4 regions of the Ornithinibacillus xuwenensis genome follow, and region 1 is predicted to be linked to each of the others. Evidence: riboswitches for the same ligand, from Rfam matches in the RefSeq annotation. Region 1 holds a riboswitch; each other region holds the start of a gene.
The links. Region 1 has a riboswitch for S-adenosylmethionine ahead of ABC228_RS11525 (cyclase family protein). Riboswitches for the same ligand answer to the same signal wherever they lie in the genome.
Positions count from the first base shown of each region.

Region 2: it holds a riboswitch for S-adenosylmethionine, as region 1 does, so the genes downstream of both, ABC228_RS14470 (methionine ABC transporter ATP-binding protein) here and ABC228_RS11525 (cyclase family protein) in region 1, are expected to answer to the same signal.
Region 3: it holds a riboswitch for S-adenosylmethionine, as region 1 does, so the genes downstream of both, metK (methionine adenosyltransferase) here and ABC228_RS11525 (cyclase family protein) in region 1, are expected to answer to the same signal.
Region 4: it holds a riboswitch for S-adenosylmethionine, as region 1 does, so the genes downstream of both, ABC228_RS13780 (iron-containing alcohol dehydrogenase family protein) here and ABC228_RS11525 (cyclase family protein) in region 1, are expected to answer to the same signal.

Region 1 covers NZ_JBDIML010000003.1:415,544-419,733, forward strand. The annotation lists gene ABC228_RS11520 (hypothetical protein) at 1-2,200, opposite strand, end outside; SAM riboswitch class I at 2,355-2,456, shown strand; gene ABC228_RS11525 (cyclase family protein) at 2,541-3,299, shown strand; gene ABC228_RS11530 (5-methyltetrahydropteroyltriglutamate--homocysteine S-methyltransferase) at 3,322-4,190, shown strand, end outside.
Region 2 covers NZ_JBDIML010000005.1:73,351-77,540, reverse strand. The annotation lists gene gcvH (glycine cleavage system protein GcvH) at 1-196, shown strand, start outside; gene ABC228_RS14480 (toprim domain-containing protein) at 335-688, shown strand; gene ABC228_RS14475 (thioredoxin family protein) at 708-1,022, shown strand; SAM riboswitch class I at 1,103-1,215, shown strand; gene ABC228_RS14470 (methionine ABC transporter ATP-binding protein) at 1,313-2,335, shown strand; gene ABC228_RS14465 (methionine ABC transporter permease) at 2,328-2,996, shown strand; gene ABC228_RS14460 (MetQ/NlpA family ABC transporter substrate-binding protein) at 3,087-3,902, shown strand; gene ABC228_RS14455 (alpha/beta hydrolase) at 4,011-4,190, opposite strand, start outside.
Region 3 covers NZ_JBDIML010000005.1:5,102-9,291, reverse strand. The annotation lists gene ABC228_RS14135 (ABC transporter substrate-binding protein) at 1-510, opposite strand, end outside; gene pckA (phosphoenolpyruvate carboxykinase (ATP)) at 728-2,320, opposite strand; SAM riboswitch class I at 2,535-2,642, shown strand; gene metK (methionine adenosyltransferase) at 2,761-3,963, shown strand; gene ABC228_RS14120 (gamma carbonic anhydrase) at 4,014-4,190, opposite strand, start outside.
Region 4 covers NZ_JBDIML010000004.1:211,495-215,684, forward strand. The annotation lists gene ABC228_RS13760 (Imm63 family immunity protein) at 1-132, shown strand, start outside; gene ABC228_RS13765 (hypothetical protein) at 260-811, shown strand; gene ABC228_RS13770 (hypothetical protein) at 837-1,262, shown strand; gene ABC228_RS13775 (carbon-nitrogen family hydrolase) at 1,378-2,166, opposite strand; gene ABC228_RS13780 (iron-containing alcohol dehydrogenase family protein) at 2,177-3,253, opposite strand; SAM riboswitch class I at 3,331-3,432, opposite strand; gene ABC228_RS13785 (pyridoxal phosphate-dependent aminotransferase) at 3,593-4,190, shown strand, end outside.

The DNA of each region.
Region 1 (4,190 bases):
TCCCAATAATAATTCCCGTTCCTAATAATAAAATTGCTCCTATAATAAATTCAAACCATTCAAATGCAGCTGGAATATTCGCTAGTTCTGTATGCATAGCCACTAGTATATTTAGATAGAATAATAGTGATAATCCACTAATAACATACGGAATAGCTGACCAATCAGTCCTCTTATACAGTAGATATGCCATTCCAATTCCACCTAGAGAAATGAAGACCTTTACGATAGAATCGGTTTCCATTGCAAGGCTTATAAGAATCCCTAGACCATAGAACATTTGAGCTATAAAGAAGCTGTGATTAGCAAATTTTGTTTGTCGTAAAGCCTTCCAAACATAGCTAATAATTAGTACAACGATGCTTCCAAGGATGACTCCTTCTTGATTAAATGGAGACATCACAAATAATGAGTCCATTGTCACCACTAATTCACTATATAACGCTGTAATCGCTAACGCTAATGCTACTGCATGTATCCAGGTTGTAAATAATTTGAATGCTGCTCGCGGCTCGTATCGATGTGTTACGATACTGAGAATACTTACTAGCAATAGCATTATACTCTGTTCAATTGCATTCGTTTGAGACAAGCCAATTAATAGACTTAGAAGCATCGCAATCCCACTAATATCTCTAGAGCTCTGTTTGATTGCACCTAAGAATGAGCCTCCTACCAAACATCCTACTAGGATATAGAAACTAAATGCCAAAACAAAGAATGGTAACGTAACCGTTTCATATCCAATCCAATCCTTCCCAAGCATCGCTAACTCATATAACGCACTAATAAAGAAAATGGGGCTTAAGTACGTAAATAATGTATTAGTTACAGACTTCACCAAGTACGTAAAATTAAGGGCAATGATGATATACGCGATAACTAAAACGATAGACGGATCATTTATTCGTAATATAATTCCCTCAAAACTAATATATAAGAATGCTAGTGACGATACGATTGCACTTGTTACATGAAATACAGTTTGAAGTGATTTTGTATCCTTAATCATCCTTGGAATTAAAATGAAAATTATTCCAAGAAATGCATATGCTATTTCCTCAACACCAGCAAGCATGGAATTTTCAATTAGCTGATAGGCACCATACACAAGCATTGCTGTAAATACAAAATGATAGGACTTGTGATTGGTAACGTAAATCATCGAAAAATAAATAATAGCTGTTAATAATAGATTCGCGCTATACATTAGTTCATGATCATAGAAAACTAGCATGAGCAATGTAGAAAGAATTAAGTTTGCTTGAATAAATGGGATAAATTCCTTTGTAAACACCTTCAGATTTGGATTTTCTCTGACACCACGATATCCAAGAATTAATAATCCATTGTAAAGCATAATTCCGAGATAGAACCCGTCAACTGGGAGATATAGTGCTGCTATTAGTAATCCGATAAATACACTAATAAACACATATGAAAACCAAACAAATAGTCGTGATGCTAGTCTAAAAGCAAAGAATATATATATTGGTAACACAACAAGTGTTCCGATTGCACCAAATAAGTATTTCCCTTCGCCAGAGAAGGATAAATATGTACCAAATAATTCAAAATACCCTGCTGATACAATCACGATTGGGAGAAATAAACTTCCTAGGATTAAGAAAGCAAGCGCTGTTTTCTTAATATGTAGTACTCGATTCGTTAACCATGCCAATCCAAAAAACAGCACCGAAACAAGTGAGATTAAGCCTGTCTTAGTCCAATTCCCAAGTGTTTCCCAGGTACTAGTAGCGAGTACGAGACCTCCTAACAAAAGTAGAATAACACCTAAGTTAAGTGCCCACGTAATATTCCGTTCTCGAACCTGTTGAGCTGTCAATGGATCCTTCTGCTTGGGAGCCATAACCGGTCGTGGCGCTAAACCACTCGATGTCTCTTGCTCTTGGCTTACAGGATCCAACTGCTGTCTAACTTGTGACTTGTTCTCCTTTATCGATTGATTCAATTGTGGCTCTTGAGATTTTTGTTGATTAATTGGTTGTTGCTGTTCAATTGGTGTTTTTTGTTGTACTGCTGGTCTTTGTTGTTCCACTTTCGGTATTGTCGTATAATACTTCGCATGCGCATTGATGATTCGTGCTGCCAAATTTAAAGTTACGTAATTTGCCTTCACCAGCTTATGTAGTTCTTCTCTGAATATCTCACGTCTTTCATCCGCGTTTAACGGAGCCATCCTATTCCCACCTTTGTTCATCAATTTTCTGCTAAGATAATCATAACAGTATATTATGTCATATTCATCATAATTTTCATTTTCTTGGAAATTTCTTCTTGACATCGTAATATCACGAGTGTAGATTATATACTAACAATTAAATTACCGATAATTCTTATCCAGAGAGGTGGAGGGACTGGCCCTTTGAAGCCTCGGCAGCGGACTCTTAAGAGTACTGTGCCAATTCCAGAAGCGTAATGCTTGAAGATAAGAAGAGATAGCGAGATTTGTATGTTAACCTCTTCTTATTTTTAAGAAGAGGTTTTTTAGTTGTTCAAAAATAAAATGAGGTGATTGTATGACTAAGAATAACTTGCAAACGGTAAACGAGTTACGAACAGCTATCAACGTTCTAAAAGAAAAGAAGTGGATTGACTTAACCCATACGTTTGGGCCAACTTCTCCACATTTTTCAGCATTTGAATCAGCAGAATTCAAAACTCTATTTACACATGAGGATGGCTTTTTTGCACAAAGTTTTACTATTCCTGGACAATATGGAACCCATTTGGATGCCCCAATTCACTTTGTTCAGAACAAACGTTATTTGGAAGAATTAGAGCTAAAGGAACTTGTATTACCATTAATAGTGATCGATAAGTCCAAAGAAGCTGCTTTAAATAATGACTTTACGTTATCAGTAGATGATATCCTTCAGTTTGAAGCTGAAAATGGAAAAATTGAACCTGATACGTTTGTTGCGCTTCGAACTGACTGGAGCAAACGATGGCCCAATCATGATTTATTCAATAATAAAGATTCTAATGGAAATCCGCATGCACCTGGATGGGGCATAGATGCCTTACAATTTTTATTTGAAGAAAGACAAATTAAAGCTATTGGCCATGAAACGTTTGATACTGACTCAGCTGTTGACTACCGAAAGAATGGTGCACTATTAGGAGAGTATTATGTACTAGAACAAGATACATATCAAGTAGAATTACTAACAAATTTAGATAAATTACCTGCAAATGGTGCAGTCATCTTTAATATCGTACCAAAAGTTGAAAAAGCGTCTGGCTTCCCAGTACGTTCATTTGCATTACTACCATAATATATAGAAAGAAGGAATAATGATGAGCAAAATAAAGAATAAAGTACCCTTTCGAGCAGACCACGTTGGAAGCTTATTAAGACCAAATAATTTACTAAAAGCAAGAAAAAAATTTAACAATGGAACTATTTCTGCAAGTGAACTCCGGGATGTAGAGACTACGGAAATCAAACGCATTGTTGATAAGCAAATTGAAGTTGGGCTAGAGCTTGTAACCGATGGTGAATTCCGACGTTCTTGGTGGCACTTAGACTTTTTGGAGAATCTTAATGGATTTGAGGGTTTTGTACCTGAAAGAGGTATTCTATTTGAAGGGATAGAAACCGAACCATATGATGTACGCAACATTGGAAAAATCTCGTTTAATCCAGATCACCCTTTTATAAGAGATTTTATTGAATTCAATGAAATTGTTGGTGGGAGAGCAGTTGCAAAACAAACCATACCTAGTCCTAATCAGCTTTTTCACCGAGGAATTCGAAATATCGCTGTATACCCTAATATAGATGAATATGCTGATGATATTATTCATGCCTATCGTGATGCTTTACGAGCATTCTATGATGCTGGTGTAAGGTATTTACAATTTGATGATGTGTATATTGCAGGCTTAAACACGGAAAATTTAATAGCATATGAGCAAGAGCTGACAAGAGAAGAATTGATAGACTTAGCTCTGCGGGTGGTAAATGGCGTACTGGAAGATAAACCCGAGGATTTATATGTTACGACACATTTATGCCGCGGAAACTACGAATCTAGATGGGCATTTGAAGGTAGTTATGCATTTATCGCTCCTACGTTATTTGCTAAAGAAAAGGTTAATGGATTTTTCTTAGAATACGATGATGAGCGTTCGGGTACCTTCAAACCGTTAGATTATATTCCTTC
Region 2 (4,190 bases), on a different contig from region 1:
AACAGTTTCTGAGTTATATGCTCCTGTTAGTGGTAAAATTGTTGAAGTAAATAGCGAGCTTGAAGATAGTCCTGAATCAGTAAATGAATCTCCATACGAAAATGCCTGGATGATTGTATTAGAACTTTCGGATGAATCTGAGCTTGAAAAATTACTTTCACCAGAAGCATATAAAAATCTTATTGAGCAAGACTAACAAATATCATGAAAGCTGGCTTTAACCTTTTCAGGATTAAAGTCAGCTTTATTTGCAGATGAGAATGTATAGCTATGCTAAAAACGGGCAATCTCTTCCTTCGGCCGCCTATTTTCTAACCACTGAGGGGGATCTATCATGAAACATCTTAATGATCGAGTGATAATAGTTGAAGGATTAACAGATAAAAAACAACTAGAGAAGGTTATTGACGATCAAGTTACCATTATTTGTACTAATGGAACGTTCGATGTGGAGCGTTTTGATGAATTGCTAGAGTCCTATCAATTGGATGAAAAAGACGTTTATATTTTAGTGGACGAGGATCATTCTGGAATGAAGCTCCGTAAACAGCTTGCATTAGAGCTTCCTCATGCTGAACACATTTATGTGAGTAGTGAATATCGTGAGGTAGCAGCAACTCCGGAACGTATTTTAGCAATGCTGCTACTTGGGAAGCAAATTGCTGTTAACCCTCTCTATTTAGTTTAGCTTACAAGTAGGTGATTTTTTGCAAGAAGTTACAACGGATACATTACAAGAGCGAGAATATTTAATCTATATATACACACCATTTTGTGGCACTTGTCAGGTGGCTAAGACAATGCTTGATAAGATAGAATCGGTACATAAACAGGATATTTTTTATAGGATGAATGCATCCCTGTATCCTGATTTTATGCGAGATAATAAGATTGAAAGTGTCCCGTGTCTCCTCATCAAAAAGGAGAATAAAGTTCAGGAGAAGGTATATGCATTTCACTCGATACCAAATATTTATCGTTATCTATTTAACTATCAACCTGAATTGTTTAACGAAAAATAATAAATAATTTATAGAATGGTATTGACACAAAAAGTGCACGATGCTATAGTTAGTTTTATCAAAAATCGAATAATGATTAACTCTTATCCAGAGCGGTGGAGGGAAAGGCCCTATGATACCGCGGCAACCTTCAAACTTTTAGTTTGAAAAAGGTGCCAAGTCCTACAAAGCATTTTGCTTTGAAAGATGAGAGAACGTGAAGATATAATTTATTACGTCTTTCTGTTCTCTTACAGAAAGGCGTTTTTTTATTGGTTTTTGTACACATTATAGGTAGAGGAGGGATGTTTGTGATATCGATAGAAGGACTTTCGAAAGTATTTCGGCTTAAGCAAAAAAATATTACTGCTGTAGATGACATGAGCTTAACCATACATGATGGCGATATATTTGGGGTAATTGGTTATAGTGGAGCTGGAAAGAGTACATTTATTAGGCTATTGAATCGGTTAGAAGAACCGACGAATGGTAAAATAACGATCCATGGCGAAGAGATAACAGCCATGAGTAAAAAAAAACTTCGAATTGCTAGGCAAGATATAGGAATGATTTTCCAGCATTTTAATTTACTTTGGTCTAGGACGGTAAGTGAAAATATTGCTTTTCCACTTGAAATCGCAGGCGTACCGATGGAAGAAAGAAAGAAACGGGTTAGTGAATTAGTTGATTTAGTTGGGTTAAAAGGAAGAGAGAATGCTTATCCTGCCCAGCTTAGCGGAGGTCAGAAGCAACGAGTTGGTATTGCGAGGGCTTTGGCGAATAATCCGAAGGTACTATTGTGTGACGAAGCAACCTCTGCTCTAGACCCAGAAACCACGGATTCCATATTAGATTTACTCGTCGATATCAACGAACGATTAGGCTTGACTATTATTCTCATTACACATGAAATGCATGTAATTCGAAAAATTTGTAATCGTGTTGCGGTTATGGAGAACGGAAAAGTTGTCGAGCAAGGTGAAGTATTAGATGTTTTCTTAAAACCGAATAAGCCTGTTACGAGAAAATTCGTTGAGCAAGTAATGGGAGATCCTGATGGTGATCATAATCAGTTATTAGAGGTTTATTCAAGTGGTCTGGTAGTTCGATTACATTTTGTTGGTGAGTCTGCAAACCAAGCACTAATCAGTAAGATTTCTAGGGAGTTTCAAATAGAAGTCAATATCTTACAAGGAAAGATTACACAAACCAAGCTTGGAGCTTATGGTACGTTGATTGTTCAAATCAACGGTGAGCCTAATGAAATAAACAATACCATTGGCTTTATTAAAGAAGAAACCTCAGTTGAAGTGGAGGTTTTGACACATGCTTAAGGAATTATTTCCAAATGTCGTTTTGGAGGATTTAATCGTAGCAACTGGAGAAACGTTCTATATGACGTTATTGGCTCTGGTAGGAACTGTGATTTTTGGTGTATTACTAGGACTATTACTATACCTAACTTCAAATGGTGGTCTTTGGCAAAACAAAGGAGTAAATCTTATTGTTGCTTCCGTAGTAAATATTTTTAGAGCAATACCGTTTATCGTATTAATTCTGTTATTAATTCCATTCACCAAGATGCTAATTGGTACAATTAGAGGTCCGAATGCTGCCTTACCAGCATTGATTATAGGTTCAGCACCTTTTTATGCGAGGTTAGTAGAGATAGGTTTACGTGAAGTAAATAAAGGTGTAATTGAAGCAGCGCAATCCATGGGGGCAAAAACAAAAACAATTATTTTTAAAGTTTTGTTGCCGGAATCGATGCCGGCCCTTGTCTCCGGAATAACCGTCACAGCCATTGCTTTAATAGGATATACAGCTGTTGCAGGAGTTATCGGGGCAGGTGGACTAGGGGATTTTGCTTATTTCCATGGTTTTATGCGTCGTGATTTTGATGTCGTATTTGTTTGTACCGTACTAATTGTGATTATTGTTTTTATATTCCAATTTATTGGTGATTTCATAACGAATAAGATGGATAAAAGATAATAAAGAAAGAGGTAAGTGTCCATTTGCAATTCCAAATGATTGAACGCTTTATAGCTAGACACAAAAACTAAAAAAAGGGAGATATTATTCATGAAGAAATTATTATTTGTATTATCTATATTGTTTGTAGGTTTATTGGCCGCTTGTGGTGATGAAGAGGAAGTAATAAAAATTGGTGCAACAAGTACGCCCCATGCAGAAATTTTAGAAGAAGCTAAGCCAATTCTTGAAGAAGAAGGTATAAAAATTGAAATTGAAGAGTATTCCGATTATAGCTTACCAAATCTTGACTTAAATGAAGGTACTATCGACGCAAATTATTTCCAACATATTCCATTTTTTGAAGATGAAACAACTGATCCTGACAAAGCATATGATTTAGTTAACTTAGGTGGTATTCATGTAGAACCAATGGGGATTTATTCAAAAGGTATTACTAGTGTTGATGAAATTCCAGAGGGTACTGAAGTAATTATTAGCCGAAATGTTCCAGATCATCTTCGTATCTTATCATTGTTTGAAGCAGAAGGATTAATTACCTTAGCTGATGATATTGATGAAACCAATATCACAGAAGATGTTATTGTTGATAATCCATTAAACCTTAAATTTCTATTTGGTGAAGTTAGCCCAGAATTTTTAATTGAAGCTTATAATTCTGAAGAAAATACACTTGTTGCAATCAATACCAATTACGCAATTGAGGGTGGCTTATCCCCTCTTGAGGATGCTTTATTTATCGAAGGTGCAGAGTCTAATTATGTAAACATTATTGCTGCACGTTCAGAGGATAAAGATAATGAGGAATTAAAGAAAATTGTAGAAGTACTTCAATCAGAGGAAATTCAAAACTTTATCAAGGAGAATTATGATGGAGCAGTTGTGCCTGTAGGTGGTAATAACTAAAGCAAGTAGAAAAACCAGTAAATGTATCCACGTTTACTGGTTTTTTTAGATTAGAGAACATGAAAGAAATTATTTACATATTTGTACGCTTAGCAATTCAAACATTTTTCAAGTACGATCGAATTCCAGCATTCTCTTCTGCCACTTCAAGGCCTGTTCTTCTTTCCCTACTTTTTCGTAAATCTCGATTAAACATTCATAAAGTTCAATGTCTGGTATTACTTGAATAGCTTTTTTTAATTGATGAATAGCAACCATATCTTGATTTAGTCTTTTATAATGAAGAAC
Region 3 (4,190 bases), on a different contig from region 1:
GAATTCAATATTTTGGTGTAGGCTTAAATCATTTTGGGGATTAATACCGTGTTGTTTTAGTACATACTCACCAACCATTTGAGGCATACCGCCTTTTCGTTGGCCAAGGAAATTTGTTCCTGCTAAATCCTCCCATTCAAAATTGGGATGAGGCTCCTTTGCAACTAGAAATGTACCGTCAGTCTGGGTAAGCTGAGCAAAATTCACTGCGAAATCATTAGAATCCTGTGCATAAACATAGATAGACGTTTCTGATCCAACTAGTGCAACGTCAACGCCGTCTGATAACAAAGCTGTCATCGTTTTATCTCCGCCCCAAGTCGTTTGAAGTTCAACATCTAAACCTTCTTCTTCAAAGAAGCCTTTCTCTATTGCAACATATTGTGGTGCATAAAATAAGGAACGTGTTACTTCTCCTACTTTAATGGTTGTATTTTCACTAGATCCACATGCGGATAGAAAAATAAGCACAACACATGATACAAACGAAAGATGTTTTATTTTTCTCATGATGCTCGATCCTTTCAATATCAGATATTTTGTCTAAACATTTTATGCAATGTGAAAAAATGTGTGAATGCCTAGTTTAAGATAGGGTGAAGGGTGGAATATAAAAAAACCGACCTAATAATAGGTCGGGTGTTGAAAATTCAACTATTGATGGCAGCTAATTGTTGCTGCATTTAATATATAAACCCTCTTGGGATGAGGACATGATAATGGTAGCTTATCGATTTTGATAGGTTGGACCAGCTTTAGCAATTTCCGCGCTGGCATCTGAAAATTTCTTGAAATTCTCATGGAACTTAAGTGCAAGTTCCTTTGCTTGCTCTTCATAAGCCTGTTTGTCACGCCATGTATTTTTAGGAACTAATATTTCATCAGGTACCCCTGCTACTTGAGTAGGTATGTCTAATCCGAAGATCTCATCTTTGGTTGTTTCAACATGGTTCAGCTCTCCTTCAAGTGCTGCGTGGACCATTGCTCTTGTATAAGAAAGCTTAATACGACTTCCAATACCATAAGAACCGCCAGTCCATCCGGTATTGATCAAGAAAACATTTGTATCGTACTGGTCAATTTTTTCTCCAAGCATTTTCGCATACGTAGCCGGTGCTAATGGAAGGAATGGTGCACCGAAGCAGGCTGAGAAAGTAGCTTCAGGTTCTGTTACTCCTCTTTCTGTTCCAGCAAGTTTACTTGTATATCCGCTAAGGAAGTGGTACATTGCTTGCTCTCTGGTTAACTTACTAATTGGTGGTAATGTACCAGATGCGTCTGCTGTAAGAAAAATAATCGTATTCGGATGTCCCGCGATACTTGGGTTTACAATATTATCGATATGCTCTAATGGATAGGCAGCTCTCGTATTTTCGGTTAAAGATGTATTTTCATAGTTTGGAATACGAGATTTATCGTCCATCACAACATTTTCTAGTACTGAACCAAATCTGATGGCATTAAAGATTTGTGGCTCTTTCTCTTCTGATAAATTAATACATTTAGCATAGCAGCCGCCCTCTATATTAAATACACCTCTAGAACTCCATGCATGCTCGTCATCACCAACTAGCCGGCGATATGGATCTGCTGATAAGGTGGTTTTACCCGTACCTGATAGTCCAAAAAATAATGCTACATCTCCTTCATTTCCAACGTTTGCTGAGCAATGCATGGAAAGAATGTTTTGTTCAGGTAATAAGTAGTTCATAATCGAGAATATGGATTTCTTAATTTCTCCAGCGTATTCTGTACCACCAATTAATATTACTTTATGTTTAAATGAAACAAGTATGAAGGCTTCTGAATTTGTCCCATCGATACTTGGTTCTGCCTTAAACGAAGGAGCAGAAATTACTGTAAATGATGGTTGATGAGCTGTTAACTCTTCTTCAGTAGGACGAATAAATAATTGTCGGGCAAATAAATTATGCCAAGCAAACTCATTGATAACTTGAATTGGTAATCGGTAGTTTTTATCAGCACCAGCGAAACCATTAAAAACAAAGACCTCATCTTTTTCCTTTAAGTGAGCGATAACTTTTGCATATAATTTTTCAAATACTGCTTCATCGATTGGTTGGTTTACATTTCCCCAATCAACTTTATCTTCGGATATAGAATCTCTGATAATAAATTTGTCCTTTGGAGAACGACCAGTATATTTTCCGGTTGTCGCAAGAACAGCTCCGGTATCAGTTAAAGTTCCTTCTTTTCTCGATAGAATTTTCTCAACTAAACTAGCAACAGATAAATTGTTTTGAATATTTTGTTGTGATAAAAGCTCTTCTAATAATGAAGTTTTCATTACCGTATTCATTATAATTACCTTCCTTTATGATGGAATATTTAGGAAAGACTTCCTTTCCATAACAAAAGCATCTGAAATCTTCCATTAGTATAACACATTTAAAATAATGGTGTATACTAATTATTATTTTTTATTTTATTATCTTTTTTACTATATGTGACAGCGATAATATGAGTTGACATTGGACAATTAATTCGGTTAACCTAAACTATGAGCGGATACTCTCTTATTCAGAGTCGGCGGAGGGACAGACCCAATGAAGCCCGGCAACCATCACACCATGTGAAAAGGTGCTAACCTGATGCAAGGAAAATTCCTTGAACAATAAGAGCGAAAGGCTGAAAACCCCTTTCCTCAGGAACGAAGGAAAGGCTTTTTTTTGTTGATTGGGATATAATACTGATAGATATGGAGTTCCGTACCACTATATAAAGGGAGGATTTAGCCTAATGGCTAAAAATCGACGATTATTTACTTCGGAGTCAGTAACAGAAGGGCATCCGGACAAAATTTGCGACCAAATTTCCGATGCAATTTTAGATGAAATCTTATCAAAGGATCCAGCAGCACGTGTTGCTTGTGAAACAACTGTAACAACAGGACTGGTATTAGTTGCTGGTGAAATCACCACGTCAACTTATGTTGATATTCCTGCAGTTGTGAGACAGACCATAAAGGACATTGGGTATACCCGTGCAAAATATGGCTTTGATGCTGATACTTGTGCAGTTTTAACAGCAATTGATGAACAATCACCGGATATTGCTGGTGGGGTGAATCAAGCATTAGAAGCCCGTCAAGGAAAATTGACCGAGGGAGAGATTGATGCGATTGGTGCTGGTGACCAAGGCTTGATGTTTGGATTTGCTTGTAATGAAACAAAAGAGTTAATGCCTTTACCAATATCATTAGCACATAAACTTTCGAAGCGATTGGCAGATGTAAGAAAAGATGAAACACTTGCATATCTTCGCCCAGATGGAAAAACACAGGTTACGATTGAATATGACGAACAGGATCAACCAGTTCGTGTGGATACGATTGTAATCTCAACCCAGCATCATCAAGATATAACATTAGAACAAATTGAGAAAGACTTATTGGAACATGTGATAAAACCAGTTGTTCCTACAAACCTATTGGATGAAGAGACAAAGTATTTTATTAATCCAACAGGTCGATTTGTGATAGGTGGCCCACAAGGCGATGCTGGTTTAACCGGTAGAAAAATCATTGTGGATACCTATGGTGGATATGCTCGTCATGGTGGGGGTGCATTCAGTGGTAAGGATGCAACTAAAGTAGACCGTTCAGCTGCGTATGCGGCCCGTTACGTTGCGAAAAACATTGTAGCAGCAAAACTAGCAGACTCTTGTGAGGTACAGCTCGCTTATGCGATTGGCGTTGCGGAGCCAGTTTCTATTTCCATTAACACATTTGGTACCGGTGTTGTAAATGAAGAAGCGTTAGTAAAAGCTGTCCGCGATATTTTTGATTTAAGGCCAGCCGGAATCATTCGCATGTTAGATTTACAACGTCCGATTTATAAAGAAACTGCTGCTTATGGTCATTTTGGTAGAACGGATGTAGAATTCCCGTGGGAAAAAACCGATAAAGTTAATGAACTATTATCATTTACAAATCAAAAGTAAATTAAAAAGTCACGAGATAAAAAATCGTGACTTTTTTTGTTGAATAAGTTTTATTCTATCCCGAGACTTGTGTGTTTTTTATAATACTGGCCTTTATCAACATAGGATTTCCGTACGCGCTCCATCTCTTTATAATCCTCATCAGTTAATTCTCTTACTACCTTTGCAGGACGCCCAATAGCCAATGTATGTGGTGGGATTTTTTTGCCTGGAGGAACAAGACTGCC
Region 4 (4,190 bases), on a different contig from region 1:
CATCAGGATTCTAGAAGGATATTTTTTAAAAAACAGGAAGAGCTACTGGGGTACATAAAGGAAAGTTGGAAAACTAGAAAAGAACAGGAGCATAATGCTATCCTTCGATTCAGACCTTTTAGAGACAAATAACTCATAAAAGGGTCATGAAGTAACTCGGTGAACAGACGATCATTAAATTGGTCGTTTTTTTATTATAATAGTATGAGATATGGGAGCTTAATAATTCTTTAAAGATTAATCGATCAAGGTGGGGAAAATGGAGAAAAATAAGTTAACGACAAAAAAGATAATGGTATACGGGCTACTTATCGTGTTGGTCTCATCCATTTACATGAATTATCATCTTTATAAAGAGAATCTGGGATATAAAGTTAAAATTGGAATTGACTATCAAGTTACTATAGCTCAAACCTTATTTCATTTGAGGGAAGATGATGTTGATTTTTGGATAAAAACCTTACAAGAGGAAAATGGTGATATTCTCTTGGAGAAGCATATTGGTAATTTAGAAGCGATTGCGCAACATTATCATGATATGAGTGGTAAGATAATGATAATTGGTACACAGATTAACTATATTTCTAAGCACTATCAAGAATTAAAAAAGAATATTGATGAAGAGAAAGATTATCCAGAAATTAAAGAAGCTCTAAAGAAGCATATTGCGTTTGTACGAAAAGTTCTAAATCAAGTTCAGACAGATTTAGGTGAAAATGAATTCCTATGGTATAAAGAGCTTTCTGGTTTTGACACAAAAACAGGAAATTATATATGGAAACAGTTCAAGGAATTTGAAGATGATTATTAATTAAGAAGGATAGGTTGTGAGTAGTATGGCTAATCCAAGATTTATCATGAAAAAAATATGGACAGATGTCGATTTCTTTGAAGTGAGGCTATGTTTATATGGCAGTGATTGCAATGTCGAAATCGATATATATTTAAACAATGGACAATTAGAAGAGTTGAAAAATGGTATCGCTAACTTCACAAATTTTTTGGGTAAGAATGAGTTTATCTGGGTAACGGGACATGAAACGGAAAATACGACACACTTCTTATCAATGCGATTTTTCCTTCAAGATAGTAAAAGAGGAATGGGAGGAATTGAAGTTAAGGTGGATAACAAGCAAGAAGCCCCATATTCTATGAGTGCTAATCTCTATATTGTCACGGAAATTAATCAATTGGATGATTTGGCATTGAAATTAGAGAAATTCATTCACGATGAAATCATAGAAATAGAAAGTCTTTTATAGTTTTATTAATTTGAAATTAAAAACAAGAACGCTGCAATTTTGAGTTCCAAGCGCTCTTGTTTTTGTTTGGACAGTTATGTGCATAACGAATGATTATCATGCCCCACTATATCGCTTACAATCGGTAAATATCCGGTCGACGATCCTTAAAAATCGGTATCGTATTTCGAACTTCATCCACTTGGTTGATATCAATCTTGGCTTGGAGAATGGTTTCGTCTTCTCCAGCTTCTGCAATGATTTCTCCCCATGGGCCAATAATAATAGAATGCCCACCAAATTGGTTATTTGGATCAGAACCAATTCGGTTACACGCTATTACAAAGCATTGATTTTCAATGGCACGACTAATTAAGAGAGCTCTCCAATGGTCGATTCTCGGCTTTGGCCATTCGGCAACGACATAGAGAATCTTTGTTTCATCAAGCATGTGCGTACGAATCCATTCAGGAAAACGAATATCGTAACAAATAACACCAGCGCTTTTTTGTCCTGCAAGTGTAAAACTCCCATTTTCATTTCCTTCAATAAGATGCTTTTCTTCATTCATGAGACGAAATAGATGTGCTTTACTGTATTCCTTAATCAGCTTACCCGCTTGGTTCACAACGAGTAAGGTATTGCTAAACTGATTATTTACATTCTTAGCAATAGAGCCGCCAACAATGTTGGTGTTGTATGTTAACGCAAGGTTGGAGAGGAAGTCAATAGAGTTGTGTCCATCTTTGTCAGCAATTTCATCTAAGCGGGTCAAATCATAGCCTGTTGTCCATAGCTCAGGCAGTACAACCACATCAGGCTTCGTATGTTCGAAGCTAGTAAATAGCTCCTTCAGATGCTCATAATTAGCTTTAGGATCGCCAAAACTAATATCCATTTGTATAAGGGAAACGTTTAATCCCATCCTATCTCTCCTATCTAGGTTTAAGGTTTTCAATCTTGTAAATGGCTTTTTCAACTATAGTACGGTCAGAAATGCCCATTAAATGGATAGACTCGCCAGGTTTAGTTGCTCCATGGGCAATAATGCTGATAGCCTCTGCTTTATTTTCTAGTATACCTAATTCTGCTAGTGAAATGGGGAGTTCTAGTTCTTTATAATACGGCAAAAGGAATGAAATTTCATCTAGTCTATCCTCTATTGCTAGTTGTACTAACACGCCGAAAGCAACCTTATCACCATGAAGATAATCATGTGTTTCATTTACATAGGTGAGGCCATTATGAATGGAATGAGCGCCAGAAATTCTCCCGTAATGATCACCGAAGCTACCAACCATACCGCCAGCCATGATAATGGTTTCGACCACTTGTAAAAATTCGGGTGTAATCACTTGTGAGGACAAGGCTGTTATTGCATTTTTCCCTTCTCGTAACAGCACATCTCGACATAATCCTGCAGCATGTAATGCAATCTCTAAAGGTATGGGCTTGGATTCTAGATGACGAGTTAAGACGTCAGCCTCATACCATTTTGCAATCGTATCACCAATACCGGCACGTAGATAGTCTACTGGTGATTGGACGATTATTCTAGGCTCTACTAACACCATATAGGTGCTTTGGTTGAAGACAGTGTATTCTAAGAAATTTCCATCGTTATCGTAGAACACACTTAAAGGTGTCCAAGCAGCACAATTTGATGCTAAGGTTGGAACTAGGATAACAGGTAGATGTAGGGTATCGCCGGTGGCTTTCGCAATATCTAATACTTTCCCTCCACCAACTCCAATAATGACATCTGTATCTACAACCGAAGCTTCATCACGAACTCTTGCCACTTCCTGATGTGTACAATCCCCATGATACTGTACGTACGTGGCTGGTTCTTCTAAGTGAATAAAGGGCTTTGCCGCTTGCCAAGAAGCTTCTCCATGAATGATAGCAGGACGTTGAAAGTGATGCTTGTTTAACAAGCTTGGTAAATCGTCAAGTACTCCTTCATAGCAAAGATATAAATTTGGTGCGCCTTTTACACGAATGACATCCATCCTAATCCCCCTCTTGATATCGTAAAAAACCTCTCTTCCAGGAGAGGAAGAGAGGTTGATTTGTCTTTTTGCTCCTCCTCTTATCTTGCAATGGATCTTGCAGGATTTAGCACCGTGTTGCGTAGCAACCGGTTGCCGGGCTTCATAGGGCCATTCCCTCCGCCTTCTCGTGATAAGAGTAATTTATTCATTGTATATTCTATGTTTGAAATGCATTATCCCACCGCTTTTTCATTCTGTCAACAATTCTAAATTTAAAAAAACTCTTTACAAGTTAGAATTTAATGACTATAGTTAGTAACTAGAATTTTACAGACCTGTTTAGGAGCGTGGTAAGAAATGCATCAATTTAAACAATCTGAATTGCTAACAAGATTACCAGAGCAGTTCTTTGCTAAACTCGTTCAAAAGGTTCAAATGCTAGCGAATGAAGGACATGATATTATAAATCTTGGTCAAGGAAATCCGGACTTACCAACACCGAAGCATATTGTTGAGGAGTTGAAAACGGCAGCCGATAACTCACAATATCATAAGTATTCGCCTTTTCGTGGACAACAATTTCTGAAGGATGCAATCGCTGAATTTTATAAACGTGAATACCAAGTGGAAATTGATCCAAATACAGAGGTTGCTATTTTATTCGGTGCCAAAACAGGTTTAGTAGAGATTAGTCAGTGCTTACTAAATGCGGGAGATCTTGCGCTCGTTCCAGATCCTGGTTATCCCGACTATATGTCTGGCATTGCAATGGCAAATGCTGAGACAGCTTATATGCCGTTGAAGAGGGAAAATGATTTCCTACCAGATTACCATGCGATAAGTGAGCATGATTTAGACCGAGCAAAATTAATGTTCTTAAATTACCCGAATAATCCAACCTCGGCAATAGCGACAAAATCATTTTTTGATGAAACAATTGAAATAGCTAAAAAAC